Regions from separate parts of the Chryseobacterium sp. W4I1 genome, predicted to be linked through region 1. Evidence: riboswitches for the same ligand, from Rfam matches in the RefSeq annotation. Region 1 holds a riboswitch; each other region holds the start of a gene.
The links. Region 1 has a riboswitch for cobalamin ahead of QF044_RS20235 (TonB-dependent siderophore receptor). Riboswitches for the same ligand answer to the same signal wherever they lie in the genome.
Positions count from the first base shown of each region.

Region 2: linked by a shared signal. The riboswitch ahead of QF044_RS12715 (TonB-dependent siderophore receptor) and the one ahead of QF044_RS20235 (TonB-dependent siderophore receptor) in region 1 are both predicted to bind cobalamin.
Region 3: linked by a shared signal. The riboswitch ahead of QF044_RS12295 (acyl-CoA thioesterase) and the one ahead of QF044_RS20235 (TonB-dependent siderophore receptor) in region 1 are both predicted to bind cobalamin.
Region 4: linked by a shared signal. The riboswitch ahead of metE (5-methyltetrahydropteroyltriglutamate--homocysteine S-methyltransferase) and the one ahead of QF044_RS20235 (TonB-dependent siderophore receptor) in region 1 are both predicted to bind cobalamin.

Region 1 is NZ_JAUSXQ010000001.1:4,349,966-4,353,138, forward strand. It holds gene QF044_RS20230 (transporter) at 1-823, shown strand, start outside; cobalamin riboswitch at 1,027-1,212, shown strand; gene QF044_RS20235 (TonB-dependent siderophore receptor) at 1,321-3,173, shown strand, end outside.
Region 2 is NZ_JAUSXQ010000001.1:2,746,166-2,749,338, forward strand. It holds gene namA (NADPH dehydrogenase NamA) at 1-396, opposite strand, end outside; gene QF044_RS12710 (cytidine deaminase) at 497-979, shown strand; cobalamin riboswitch at 1,170-1,346, shown strand; gene QF044_RS12715 (TonB-dependent siderophore receptor) at 1,378-3,173, shown strand, end outside.
Region 3 is NZ_JAUSXQ010000001.1:2,655,438-2,658,610, reverse strand. It holds gene QF044_RS12305 (FG-GAP repeat protein) at 1-91, shown strand, start outside; gene QF044_RS12300 (HD family hydrolase) at 108-698, shown strand; gene QF044_RS12295 (acyl-CoA thioesterase) at 848-1,231, opposite strand; cobalamin riboswitch at 1,347-1,527, opposite strand; gene QF044_RS12290 (hypothetical protein) at 1,580-2,377, opposite strand; gene QF044_RS12285 (ATP-binding cassette domain-containing protein) at 2,525-3,173, opposite strand, start outside.
Region 4 is NZ_JAUSXQ010000001.1:1,998,838-2,002,010, reverse strand. It holds gene metE (5-methyltetrahydropteroyltriglutamate--homocysteine S-methyltransferase) at 1-1,391, opposite strand, end outside; cobalamin riboswitch at 1,615-1,798, opposite strand; gene QF044_RS09315 (Lrp/AsnC family transcriptional regulator) at 1,953-2,414, shown strand; gene QF044_RS09310 (hypothetical protein) at 2,812-2,934, opposite strand; gene QF044_RS09305 (Lrp/AsnC family transcriptional regulator) at 3,040-3,173, shown strand, end outside.

The DNA.
Region 1 (3,173 bases):
TGCGTGCGGTTGCGCAGCAGGAAACGGGTCTTCCGGGTTTGAATCTTTGCTGAACCCTCAGTTTATCGGAATCAAATATTTTGCCCAGCATTATAAAGCCAAAGAAAATCTTTTTGTAAAAGATCTCACTCAGGATCAGTATTTCAATACACTGCAGGTTTGGGGGAAGATTCCATTGTCAGAAAAACTGAGTGTATACGCCAGCCTTCCATTTCATTTTCATGAGAAGAAAACAATGCAGGGCGATATCAACATTAATGGAATAGGAGATATGAACCTGATGGGAATTTACCGGATCATCAGTTCCAAAGATAATTTTCATCAGCTTAACGGTGGTTTGGGTGTGAAAATTCCTTTAGGGAAATTTGATGAAAAAGGAGCTTCCGGCGTCAATCCAAGTTTTCAGCTCGGAACAGGAAGCTGGGATTATCAGGCCGCTTTGAATTATAAATTTCAAAAAAATAAGCTTGCTGTGCTGGTCAATACAGATTATACGGTAAAAACCGAAAATAAAAAGAATTACCGTTTCGGAAACCAATGGAATTATGCAGCGACAGGTTTTTACCAGCTTGCGGCCAATGAAAACACCATTTTCTCTGCCAAAGCCGGACTTCAGGGCGAAGTCTACGATAAAAATAAACAGTTTGATGAAGAGTTGCCCAATACCGCTGGAAGTGCCTTGTATGGAAAACTGGGTTTTGAAGCTTCCTATAAAAAATTCAGTTTGGGAGGGGAAGTCATGCTGCCTGCGTATTCCAATCTGGCGGGAGGCGACATTGAAGCAAAATCCAGATTCAGTATTTTTATCAATTTTGGAATTTAATATCATGGTGGCTTCGGGAGTCTCAGCCACCAAATGCAGCTTATTTAATTTATTGCAATAGAAATTTGTACACTTCATAATATTTCAAAAAAAGGTGGCTGAGGTTCGAAGCCACCTTCTTCATATATTCTTAACTACCTGTTATTTCTCAAAGTATTGAGAATTAATTTATTATGCCATTGTTGCATATATTAAGTTATTTTCTATCTTTGCCGCAATCTGGTGCGCTGTAAAAAGCACTTAAAAGGGAATCCGGTGAAAATCCGGAACAGACCCGCTGCTGTAAGCTCCACATCAAAGTTTTTGAAGAGTATATCCACTGTTTTTTAATGGGAAGGATTTCAAAAACGGAGTAAGTCAGAAGACCTGCCGGAGGATGAACGTTTGATGCTTTCGTGGAATAAAGCTTAGGACAACAATGATTTTGTGCAGTGAGAACTGTGCTTTGTCTTTGCTATCTTATATCCATTAGCGTCTACATTATTCTAAATGAGCTAATGGTCAGAAAATTTGCTGCTTCACAGTTTAAAAAAAGTGTTATCACATTATTTGTGGCAGCATCTCAATTTCTATTGTCCCAATCCGGGGACACCATAAGAGAGAAAACCATTCTTCCTATTCAGCTTTACAAAAAAGATTTTAAAGAAATTCTTCCCGCACAGGTACTTTCCGGAGAACAGCTTGAAAGGCTGAACAGCCAGTCGGTAGCTGATGCATTAAGGTATTTTTCAGGAGTTCAGATCAAAGATTATGGCGGGATGGGCGGCTTGAAAACAGTGAATATCCGAAGTATGGGAAGCCAGCATGTGGGTGTTTTCTATGATGGTATCCAGCTGGGAAATGTTCAGAACGGAATCGTGGATCTTGGAAAGTTTTCATTGGATGATCTTGAAGCCATTTCTTTATACAACGGTCAGAAAAGTGAAATTTTCCAGCCTGCAAAGGATTTCGGATCTTCCGGATCTATTTATCTTCAGCCTAAAACACCTATTTTTAAAGGAGATAAGAAGACCAACTTAGCGGTGAAGCTGAAATTAGGCTCCATCAGTTTATTTAATCCTTCCTTCCGTGTGGAACAGAAGCTTTCAGATAGAGTTTCTGCAAGTTTCAGTTCAGAATTTGTACAGAGTGATGGATTGTATAAGTTTAAATACGAAAAGAAAAATTCTGACGGCTCCGTTGCCAACGATACCATTGCGAGAAGATATGATTCCTATATCCGTGCGAAGCGTTTTGAAGGGGCCTTAAACGGGACCATTAATGACGGAAGCTGGAGCGTACGTGGTTATGGCTATATTTCCGATCGTGGAGTTCCCACAGCCATTGTTAATAATAATTTCACGCCTAAAGGTCAGCAGATGCTGGATGAGAACTATTTTGTTCAGGCCAGTTTCCGTAAAAAATTATTTCCAAAATTCGAAACGCAGGTCAAAGCTAAATTTGCCTATGACTATACCCGGTTTTTAGATACGGTGAATGTGGCAACAACTGTTCTGCCGATAGATAATTCGTATGTTCAGAGAGAGCTCTATTTTTCCAATTCCAATATCTATTCTATTACTCAAAATTGGGATGTAAGTGCAAGCTTTGACTTTCAGTATAATAATCTCGATGCCAGTTTAAGGGATTTTTCATATCCTACACGATATACTTCACTCGTTGCTTTTGCTACGACCTACCAGTGGAACCGGTTTAAATTTTTGGGAAGCCTTCTCGGAACTTTTGTCCACGAAGAAGTGAAAATGAATTCAAAATCTCCAGATAAAACCGAATGGACTCCTTCCGCTTTCCTGAGCTATCAGCCCCTCAAATCAAAAGAATTCACTGTTCGGGCTTTCTACAAAAGAGTGTTCAGGATGCCTACTTTCAATGATCTGTATTACACCATGATCGGGAACGTGATGCTGAAACCTGAATACACAAACCAGTACGACGCAGGTTTTACCTATGAGAAACTCTATGACCATCAATTTTTTAAAGGCATCTATGTGAAAGTGGATGGCTATTATAATGAAGTAGAGAACAAGATTATCGCCGTTCCTACTACCAATCTTTTCAGATGGATGATGGTGAATTTGGGTGAAGTGAAAATTATCGGGGCGGACGTGAATGTTCAGGCTGAATTTGATATTAATAAAGTGAAACTGAAACCTTTGGTAAGCTATACCTATCAGCGCGCCGGAGATTATACCGATAAAACTGACGACTATTATGGCGACCAGATTTCCTATGTGCCGTGGCATGCCTTGACCTTTACCATGATGGCAGATTATAAAGACTGGAGTTTCAATTACAGTTTTATGTACACCGGAGAGCGCTATGATGCCCAGCTGAATAATATCAAAGCCAA
Region 2 (3,173 bases), 1.6 Mb from region 1:
AGGATGATAAGGAATAGCACTTGGAGCAATAGTTTCCCAACCTTCTTCAAGCGGGATCTGCAGGTTATTCCAGGTGGAACCTTTTCTTCCGGCATGAGCGAGCTGAATCCCAATTTTGCTTTCTGAACGTAAATGGACAAAATCCACAATTTTCTTCAGTTCATCAGCCTGCTGATCATTCCAGATTCCCATACAGTGGTTGGTAATTCTTCCGCGCGGCTCTACTCCGGTGGCTTCTACCATAACCAGACCTGTTCCCCCCTGTGCACGGCTTCCGTAGTGTACAAAGTGAAAATCATTGGCCATGCCATTATCACTGGAATACATGCACATGGGAGACATTACCCACCTGTTTTTTAATTCTATATTTCTGAATGGTATTGATGTATATAGCATCTTATTTTTTTGAATTTTTAATTTAACAATGAATAAAAAGATATTGCCTAACTGATTAAAAAGAGGTACATTTGGCCCCCTTTTTTAGTTGTACTAATATATGAAAAAAGACCTACAGATCAGTTACGAGCATTTTAAAAATAGCAGTGACCTGAACGATATAGAGAAAAAATTATTCAAAAGAGCTAAAGAGGCACGTGAAAATGCCTATGCTCCTTATTCCAACTTCCTTGTGGGGTGCTCTGTTTTACTGGAAAATGGTGAAATTTATTCCGGAAACAACCAGGAAAATGCGGCCTACCCTTCAGGATTATGTGCGGAAAGGACAACTCTTTTCTGGGTAGCAGCAAATTTTCCGGATGTAAAAGTAAAGAAGATCTTTGTAGTGGGAGGGCCTAAGGAATTCCATGAGAAAAATCCTCCGATTCCACCGTGTGGAGCCTGCCGACAAAGCTTAATAGAATATGAGACGAAACAGCATGAGAATATTGATCTTTATTTTTCAAGCATGAATGATGAAGTGGTGAAGGTGCATTCAATCAAGGATCTGCTGCCGTTTTATTTCGATTCTACGTTTTTGTAAAGACAGAATTTGTGAATGGTGAATTTTTGCTTTGCTAGTGAATAGTGAATTTAAAAGAATGTGCTTTTAGTTTAAAGGATTATTGAAATTTATTCATTTAAAAAATTTCGTTACTGAGCAAAAATCCACCGTTCACAATTGACTTTCAAAATTGAATTTTTTGCCTTTTTGTACAATTGATTTAAAAACATATCTTTGCAAAAATTTTGGTTTCCAGCATTTTGGAAATAATAGGGAATTGGGTGAAAGGCCCAAACTGTCCCCGCAACTGTAAATCGCAATAAGAAATTCTGCAAAAAACCACTGTTCATACGGGAAGGTGCAGAAAGCGAAAGTCAGGAGACCTGCCAGAATTATAACTAAAAAACACATTACTTTCGGAGGAAAAGTAAAATAGTATGGATATAAAAAGGTCTTTATTACTGCTCTGTTCATCGTATGGCAGCTTTCTTTTGGGACAGGAGAAAGCAGTTGACACCATTTACATTTTCGATAGCCAAATGAGTAAGGCAAAACTTTTTCATCCGGTACGAAGCCTTACCCCAAAAGATGTTGAAAAAAACTCAACGAATCTTTCTGAACTTTTACGCTTTCAATCTTCTATTTATATTAAAGAAAACGGACGTGGCGCTGTTTCTTCCCCTTCATTCCGTGGAACAACTGCTCAACAGACTGCATTTGTATGGAACGGGATCAACATTAATTCCAGCTTTTTAGGTCAGGGAGACGTTAATAATATTCCATTGTTTGGTTATGATCAGATTGATATAAAAGCGGGCGGAGGAAGTGTTATTTATGGAAGCGGAGCTATCGGAGGAAGTATTCATTTAAATAATATTCTAGATTTCAACAGGGGTTTTAAAGCTTCGGTTTATTCAGAAGTCGCTTCTTTTGATACTTATAATAATTTCGCACAGGCTTCTTTCAGCAATGATCAATTAAGTGTGAAGGTTTCGGGAAGTTATTTAACGAGTCAAAATGATTATAAGGTTCCTGAATTTGTTGTGGGAAGTACAGGATTCCATAATACTAACGGAAGATATTATAATACTTCTGTAAATATTGGAGCTTCTTATAAGATTGCCGATCATCAGACCATTTCATGGCAGAACCAGATGTTTGATGCATCACAGCACTATCCTGTTTTTGAACAAAATTACAATAGAACGAAATACAATGCGCAGACTTTAAGAAGTCTGATTGCATGGGATATTCAAAAAAGCAATATTTCCAACAGCTTAAAAGCAGCTTATACGGAGGACAATTTTCAATATTTTTCAGATATCAATCTCCCTAAATCAAGTGGTGCAGCAGGAAAGAACTACATTTTCAAAGATGATTTCAACTATTTCATCACTCCCAAGATTAATATCAATGCTATTGGAGAGTTCCAGGTCAATAAAGGTAAAGGCTATGAATCAGGAATTGGATCTATCAGCAGAAATGTGGGATCTTTAGCCGGTTTGATCAGGTATTTTGCCACGAAAGATCTTCGTTTTGAAGCAGGAATCAAGAAAGATTTTGTGGAGGATATATCTTCTCCGCTGCTTTATTCTTTTTCCGGAAAATGGGATGCTGTGAAATGGTATCATGTAGGGGTAAATTTTTCAAGAAACTTCAGATTTCCTTCATTTAATGATCTTTACTGGCAGCCGGGCGGAAACCTGGATTTACTTTCTGAGACTTCCATGAATATTGATATGAACCATGAGTTCAGTCTGGGAGATTTTAAAATTACATTAAGTCCGTATTATATGGACGTCAAAAATCTGATTACCTGGCTTCCTACACCGTATGGATATTGGGCGCCAGTCAATACCTACCGATCTGAATCTTATGGTTTGGAATCGCAGATTACCTGGAACAAAAAGTTTGGGAAACATGCTTTGAGACTGGATGGAGGCTATACGTACTCAAAATCAATCAATAAGGACACTCAAATGCAGATGATGTATGTTCCTGTACACAAAGCTGTCGGAAATATAGAATACGGGTATTCTTTCTTTAAGCTTTATGTACAAGGGCTGCTCAACGGTCTTACCTATACTTCTACGGATGAGAACAGATCTACAGCTATTGATCCTTATTTTATTTTAAATACAGGAATTTCTGCCGCTCTTTTTAAAAAGTACACGTTAGGATTTAAGGTAAACAACCTTACCAATACTGTTTATCAAACGGTATCTCTTTACCC
Region 3 (3,173 bases), 1.7 Mb from region 1:
AAAAATAAGAGATATGAGTGAAGATCCGGCTAAGGTAATTATAAAAGAAAAGATCAATAATAAATGGGTGGTCAAAAAAACATCCGAATAATAAGATACTAAAAGAAATGAAGATACAGAAGGAAATCGATTTTATCCTGGCCGTAGATGCCCTGAAAAACGTAGAAAGAAGAAATTACAATTTCGATGATTCCAGAAGGGAAAACACGGCTGAGCATTCGTGGCAGATCATTATCCTGGCACAGATCCTATATCCATACGCCAAGAACCGTGCAGATATTGATCTTTTGAGGGTGATACGAATGCTTTCCATCCATGACCTTGTAGAAATTGAAGCCGGAGACACCTTCCTTTTTGATGAAAAAGCAATGGTAGGAAAATTTGAAAGAGAAAAAATTTCAGCCCAAAAGATCTTTGGAATCCTCGATGAACCTTTGCGTACAGAATTTTTTGAACTGTGGCTTGAATTTGAGGAAGAAAAAACTCCCGATGCTATTTTTGCCTGTTCCATTGACCGCATCATGCCGTTTATCCTGAATTCTCATACGTCCGGAAAAAGCTGGACAGAAGCCGGTGTTACTGAAAAGCAAATCAGAAATATGCTTGAAAATGCTATTACAAGGGCATCAGATGAAATGGGAGAGGCTTTTGAAATGTTGTTGAAAAGCAGTCTTGAGACTGAAAAAGTGGTAAGGTAATTTATCATATGAAAGGCAAAAGCTTTTTAAATTGCTGTTCCATTTTAAAAAGCTTTCACATAACAAAGTAATACAAATCTTTAGAATACTAATTTTTTATTAAGGTATAAGAGTTTCGGGCGGCCTTTGGCCGCCTGAAACTCTTATATCTATAGAATCATAATAGGTTTCTTAGTTTCGTCGATAGCCACAAAAGTAAAATCACCCACAATGGCTCTTTCCCTTTCGTAAGAGTACATCTGCTCTGTAAAAATCTCTACATTTACTTTCATACTGGTTTTTCCGACATGGGAAACCTTTCCAATCAGTTCTACAATCGTTCCTGCAGGAATCGGTTTTTTAAAATCGATCTTATCGCTGCTTACGGTTACTACTCTTTTTCTTGCAAAACGGGTTGCCGTGATAAAAGCGACTTCATCCATCAGCTGCATGGCAGTACCTCCGAAAAGAGTGTCATAGTGATTCGTTGTATTGGGGAAAACCGCTTTAAAAATTCTGGTTTCGGATGCTGCAATTCTTTCTTCTGTAGTCATATTTCATTATTAATTAATGCGAAATGAAATATTATTAAAATAACAGAACAATGACAGGAACCATAGAAATTCCTGAAGCAGTCCATCAGATCAATAAACTTCAAATCGCGAAAGTTTCTTGTTTAAAGAAATAGGCAGGTCTCCTGACTTGTAACATCTTTTACCTCCTTCCCGTGCCCTGCACAGTGGATCCTTTGATAAAGACTTCAGTTACTTACAGTTGCGCGACAGTCCGTGATTTTCACACGGTTCCCTTTTAATCTGCGTTAAGCAGAACCAGTTTCTGTGATGAATAAGCGTTAAACTTTTTCAGTGCAAAAATAAGAATATTACAGAGAAATACAGTAATTATTCCGGACTATTGTAAATAATCTGGCTCATGACCCTTCCTTCCTTGATAGCCCAAAGTGTGACATATCTGTTCTCACCCGAACCGTTGATCATATAAAGATAAATATGGTCATTGTCAAGAGCAGTCACTCCCACATTATTGAAGTCCATCGTAGGCTGGAACATATTCTTAATAGCTTCCCTTACAAAAACAGAACCTCTTCCGGGCTGCTGCACTCGGATCGATTTGATCTCGGTCATCCCTTCAGGAAGTACATCTTTAATTCCCCATGGTTTTATCTTATCAATAGTAAGAATTTTTCCGTCTGCATCTTTTTCCTGCTTTCTATAGCCGGCGTTAGAAGGATAAACATCGATTACCACTTTGGTTCTTTGGGAGGTAGGAATTTTAGGATTACTGTTATCTGTAAAAATAAGTGATTTTCCATTCTTAGATTTAGAAGGAGTAAACTGAGGGAGCTGATCGATGAAAGCAATCCGTTCTTTATTCACCATGCCTTCCTTCACAAGATTTTCATACCTTACAAAAGGTTTTTCTTCATCCTGTTTTTCAGGATATTTTATCCAGATCCATTCCGTTTCTCCCGGAGCAGGTTTTACATAAACAAATACATCACCTTTTCGCATCCGGATCTTATCCACGATTTTTCTATAGTCATCCTTATGGACCCGTACGTTGGCGTAGCCTTCTTCAGCCTTTACCACACCGAAAGGAACTTTATTCTGCCCTTTTACAAATGCCAAGGAAAAAAGGCTGAAAGCGGATAAGTACAATGCTCTATTTATGGAAATCATGCTCTGAAATTTTTTGATCGCTCAAATATATAAATTAAATGCTTTTTTGATTGGTAAATTCTTATTGTATTTGCTTAAATTATTATATTCTCCGAATATGTATAAAATCTCCTGTAAGAGTTCGATGTTGATTTCTTCTAAAACAAATTATGATTTAGGGAGATATTTAAATTGCTGTAGTTCTTTAATATCCTTTATCTTCCTTAAATGCGTATCAGCGAGAAGATACATATCGTCAGCCATATTTAAAATGGTTATATAATTATGATCTGTAATGACAATTCCTTTGTATGGCGTCTGGCTTTTAATAATTATTTCTAATTCGTCAACGGATTTAGGTGAAACACCACTGAAAGGCTCGTCCAGTAAAATGAAATCTGAGTCAGAATAAGTGATGATAAGTGTTTCAACCATCTTTTTTTCACCACCCGATAGGTTTCTTACCGTTTCATCTAAAAAAGGAATTATCATCTTTAGACTGTACAGCTTTTCTTCATTTTCTTTGGTACAGAATAAGGAGATAAGCTCTCTGATCTTACATTCTTTTGGAAGAAACGAAGACCGCTGCGGTAAGTATGCTATTTTATTTTTTCTGTCAGAAATATTTTTAAGAATGGTATCATTAAACTTGATAAATTGAGTGTCCCCTTTTACGGTGCCAAAGATAATCTCTAATAAAGTAGATTTTCCGCCGCCAGACGGACCTAAGATTCCGGCAATTTTTCCGGTTTCACAGCTTAAATAGACATCCTGCAGGATTTTTCTCCCGCTGAAAGATTTGGTGATACTGTCAATG
Region 4 (3,173 bases), 2.4 Mb from region 1:
AGTTCCCCTTTCTTGAATTTTGATCTCCAGGCTCTCACTTCCTGAGTCTGTGGAAAAGAACCGATGGTTGTAGTCGGGAATAGTGGGAGCTGCAGAACTTTCTGCTGATCTTCTTTTCTTCTGCTGAAGGGGCTATTCCTTTGTGCATCATCATCAGTTGTCAAATCTACCCGGTCTTTTACCTGTTGGTTGTGGATCAACGGTGAAGTTTTCCGGGTATCAACCGCTTTTTTATTTTCAGCGAATTGTTGTAAAGCCGGATAATTTGCATTTCCAGAGGCCAGCTTTTTTAAAGAAACAATTTCGTAGACCTTTTGTTTGGCAAACGCCATCCATTGCTTGATATCAGGAGAAAGGATCTCTTCATTCTTCTCTGAATCCAGATCAAAAGGGGAGTGAAGCAGGGAACATGAAGGGGCAATGAAAACCCTTTCAGAACCGATAGCATTGACTGCTTTCTCAATGAAGTTCAATGATTTTTCAAAATCATTTTTCCAGATGTTTCTTCCGTCTACGATTCCTAGAGAAAGACTCAGTGTTTGGGGAATAATATTCAAAATTTCATCCAGCTGTTCCGGACATCTTACCAGATCAATATGCAAAACATCGGCTGGAAGGGAAGTAGCCAGCGAGAGATTGTCTTTTAAACCTTCAAAATAAGTGGCAATAATAAATTTAAGATCTGGAAATTCTCTTCTGAGTTCCTTATAAACGGATTGATAAGTTTCTTTTGCCTTTTTGCTGAGATCTAATCCTAAAAATGGCTCGTCAAACTGTATCCATTCTGCACCATGGCTTTGGAGATCTTTTAAAATTTCAATATATACCGGAAGCAGATTCCCGATCAGGTCCAGTTTATCAAATCCTTCCTCTTTTTCTTTTCCAAGTAAAAGATAGGTAAGGGGACCAATAATTACCGGTTTTGCATTCACTCCGGCTTGTTTTGCACTAATGAATTCATTGATGATCTTTTGGGAAAATAAGCTGAACTGCTGGTTCTTCTGGAATTCAGGGACAATGTAATGGTAATTTGTATCAAACCATTTCGTCATTTCCATTGCTGTAATGTCCAGCCCGTCTTTCTGATAGCCTCTGGCCATGGCAAAATAAAGATCAAGTTCAGCTTTTTGAGAGGCAATTTCCAGATAACGTTCAGGGATGGCTCCCAATGTCAGGATCATATCCAATACCTGATCATAAAACGAAAAATCGTTGCAGGGAATAAGATCAATCCCCGCTTCCTGCTGCAGTTTCCAGTTTTGCTGGCTGATGGTGTTACCAACTTTCAGTAATTCAGTTAATGATGTTTTGCCCGACCAATACTGCTCGCAGGCTTTTTTGAGTTCTCTTTTGCTACCAATGCGCGGATAGCCAAGGATGTGCGTTTGCATTTCTTTTAAATTTTAAATTAAACAATAATGGTAAAGCTCTTTTGAACGCTTCATAATGCTGTCGGAGAAAGAAATGCTGAGGAATAGAGCAGATACGGTATGGACGTACTTATCCCATTAATTATGAGATGGATCAGAATAATTGTTTAATCAGTTTAAAATTAAACGACCCATTACGTTCAAAAGTATCATCTGTATGACCCAAAGCTTCAGACCGCGAAAGCATTGTCAATCCGGAACAGGCAGGTCTCCTGGCTTGTAACAGTTTTTGTCATCCTTCCCGCTTTCGCAGTGGATATAACGGACAAAAACCTTAGGTGGTTACTTACAGTTGCGCGACAGCTCGTGATTTTCACACGATTCCCTATTAATCTACGTTGAGTAAAACCTTTTCCGTTTGATGAAGTATGTTGAAGAGCAAAATCTTGACTAAAGATATTAATTTAAGTGAATTGATTGGTTTATATTAAATAAATAAGGATATTATTTTGTTTATTAGATTATTTAAAGTTAATTGTTCTGTATCTTTGAAAAATACAATTTAAAAAAGAATATTATTCTGTGGAAAGACTGGATGAAAAGGATCTTCAGCTGCTGAGAATCCTGCAAAAAAATGCTAAACTGACTGTTAAGGAGCTTGCTAAAGAAATTAACCTTTCAGCATCACCTGTTTTTGAACGGATGAAAAGGCTGGAGCAGGATGGGTATATCAAACATTATGCAGCTGTTCTGGACGCTGAAAAACTGAACCGTGGTTTTACTGTCTTTTGCCAGATCAAGCTTAAGATCCATGACCGTGCTGTGGGAAATCAGTTTGTGGAAGATATTCTACAGATCGATGAGGTTGCTGAATGCTATAATATCTCAGGTGATTTTGATTTTCTGCTCAAAGTTCAGGTCCGGGATATGAAGCATTACCAGGATTTTGTATTTAATAAGCTGGGCTCAGTAGATTCCATAGGAAGCACACACAGCACTTTTGTGATGGCGGAAGTGAAAAATATTCATGGAGTGAGTATCTAGAAAATAAACAACAGTAACCAATCGGATACTGTTGTTGTAATGTTAACTCATTAATTCCGGTCTTTTAATAAAGCCAATTGGTCCATACCTACCACTGCATCTTTTTGATATTCTTCTGTCAGATTAAAGATCTTTCCTAATTTCTGAGAGGCAGTGATAAAACTTATAAACGTGCACAGCTCTTAAATTTCCTTTTCAGAAAAAAAATCCCTCAACATATCGAAATGTGCTTTAAGTATGGAACGGTGATCTTTACAAAAAAGTTCTGCGAAGCCCACAGCCACGGATATTTTTAGATCAGAAGTGCTGATTTCCGCTTTTCCGCCTTTTACCATGCAGTATTCACAGCCGTTTCCAAATGCAAGTGTCCTGCGGACCTGTTCCAGTAAATTAGAGTCTAAACCTGTATTCTCGAAAAAAATTTTTCAAGACTGTTCCATTTTTTCAGGATATGAATATTATGCCCGATCAGCTTTTCAAATGGTGTACTTCCGTGGTCTGCAAATTCAATTGTAGTCATATTTTTTTATGACAAATTTCCTGTTAATTATTTTTATTTTAAAGCGAATTTAATGGCTTAATTTTGTAATTTTAATGAATTCAGCTGATTTAATTGAATAATACAATGAAAATAGTTTTAGATAAAATTGATCATAAAATTTTGCAATTGCTAACTGAAAATGCACGGCTTAGTTATGCTGAGCTCGGGAGAATGATTTCCCTTTCTCAATCGGCTACAAAAGAAAGGGTTCAGAACCT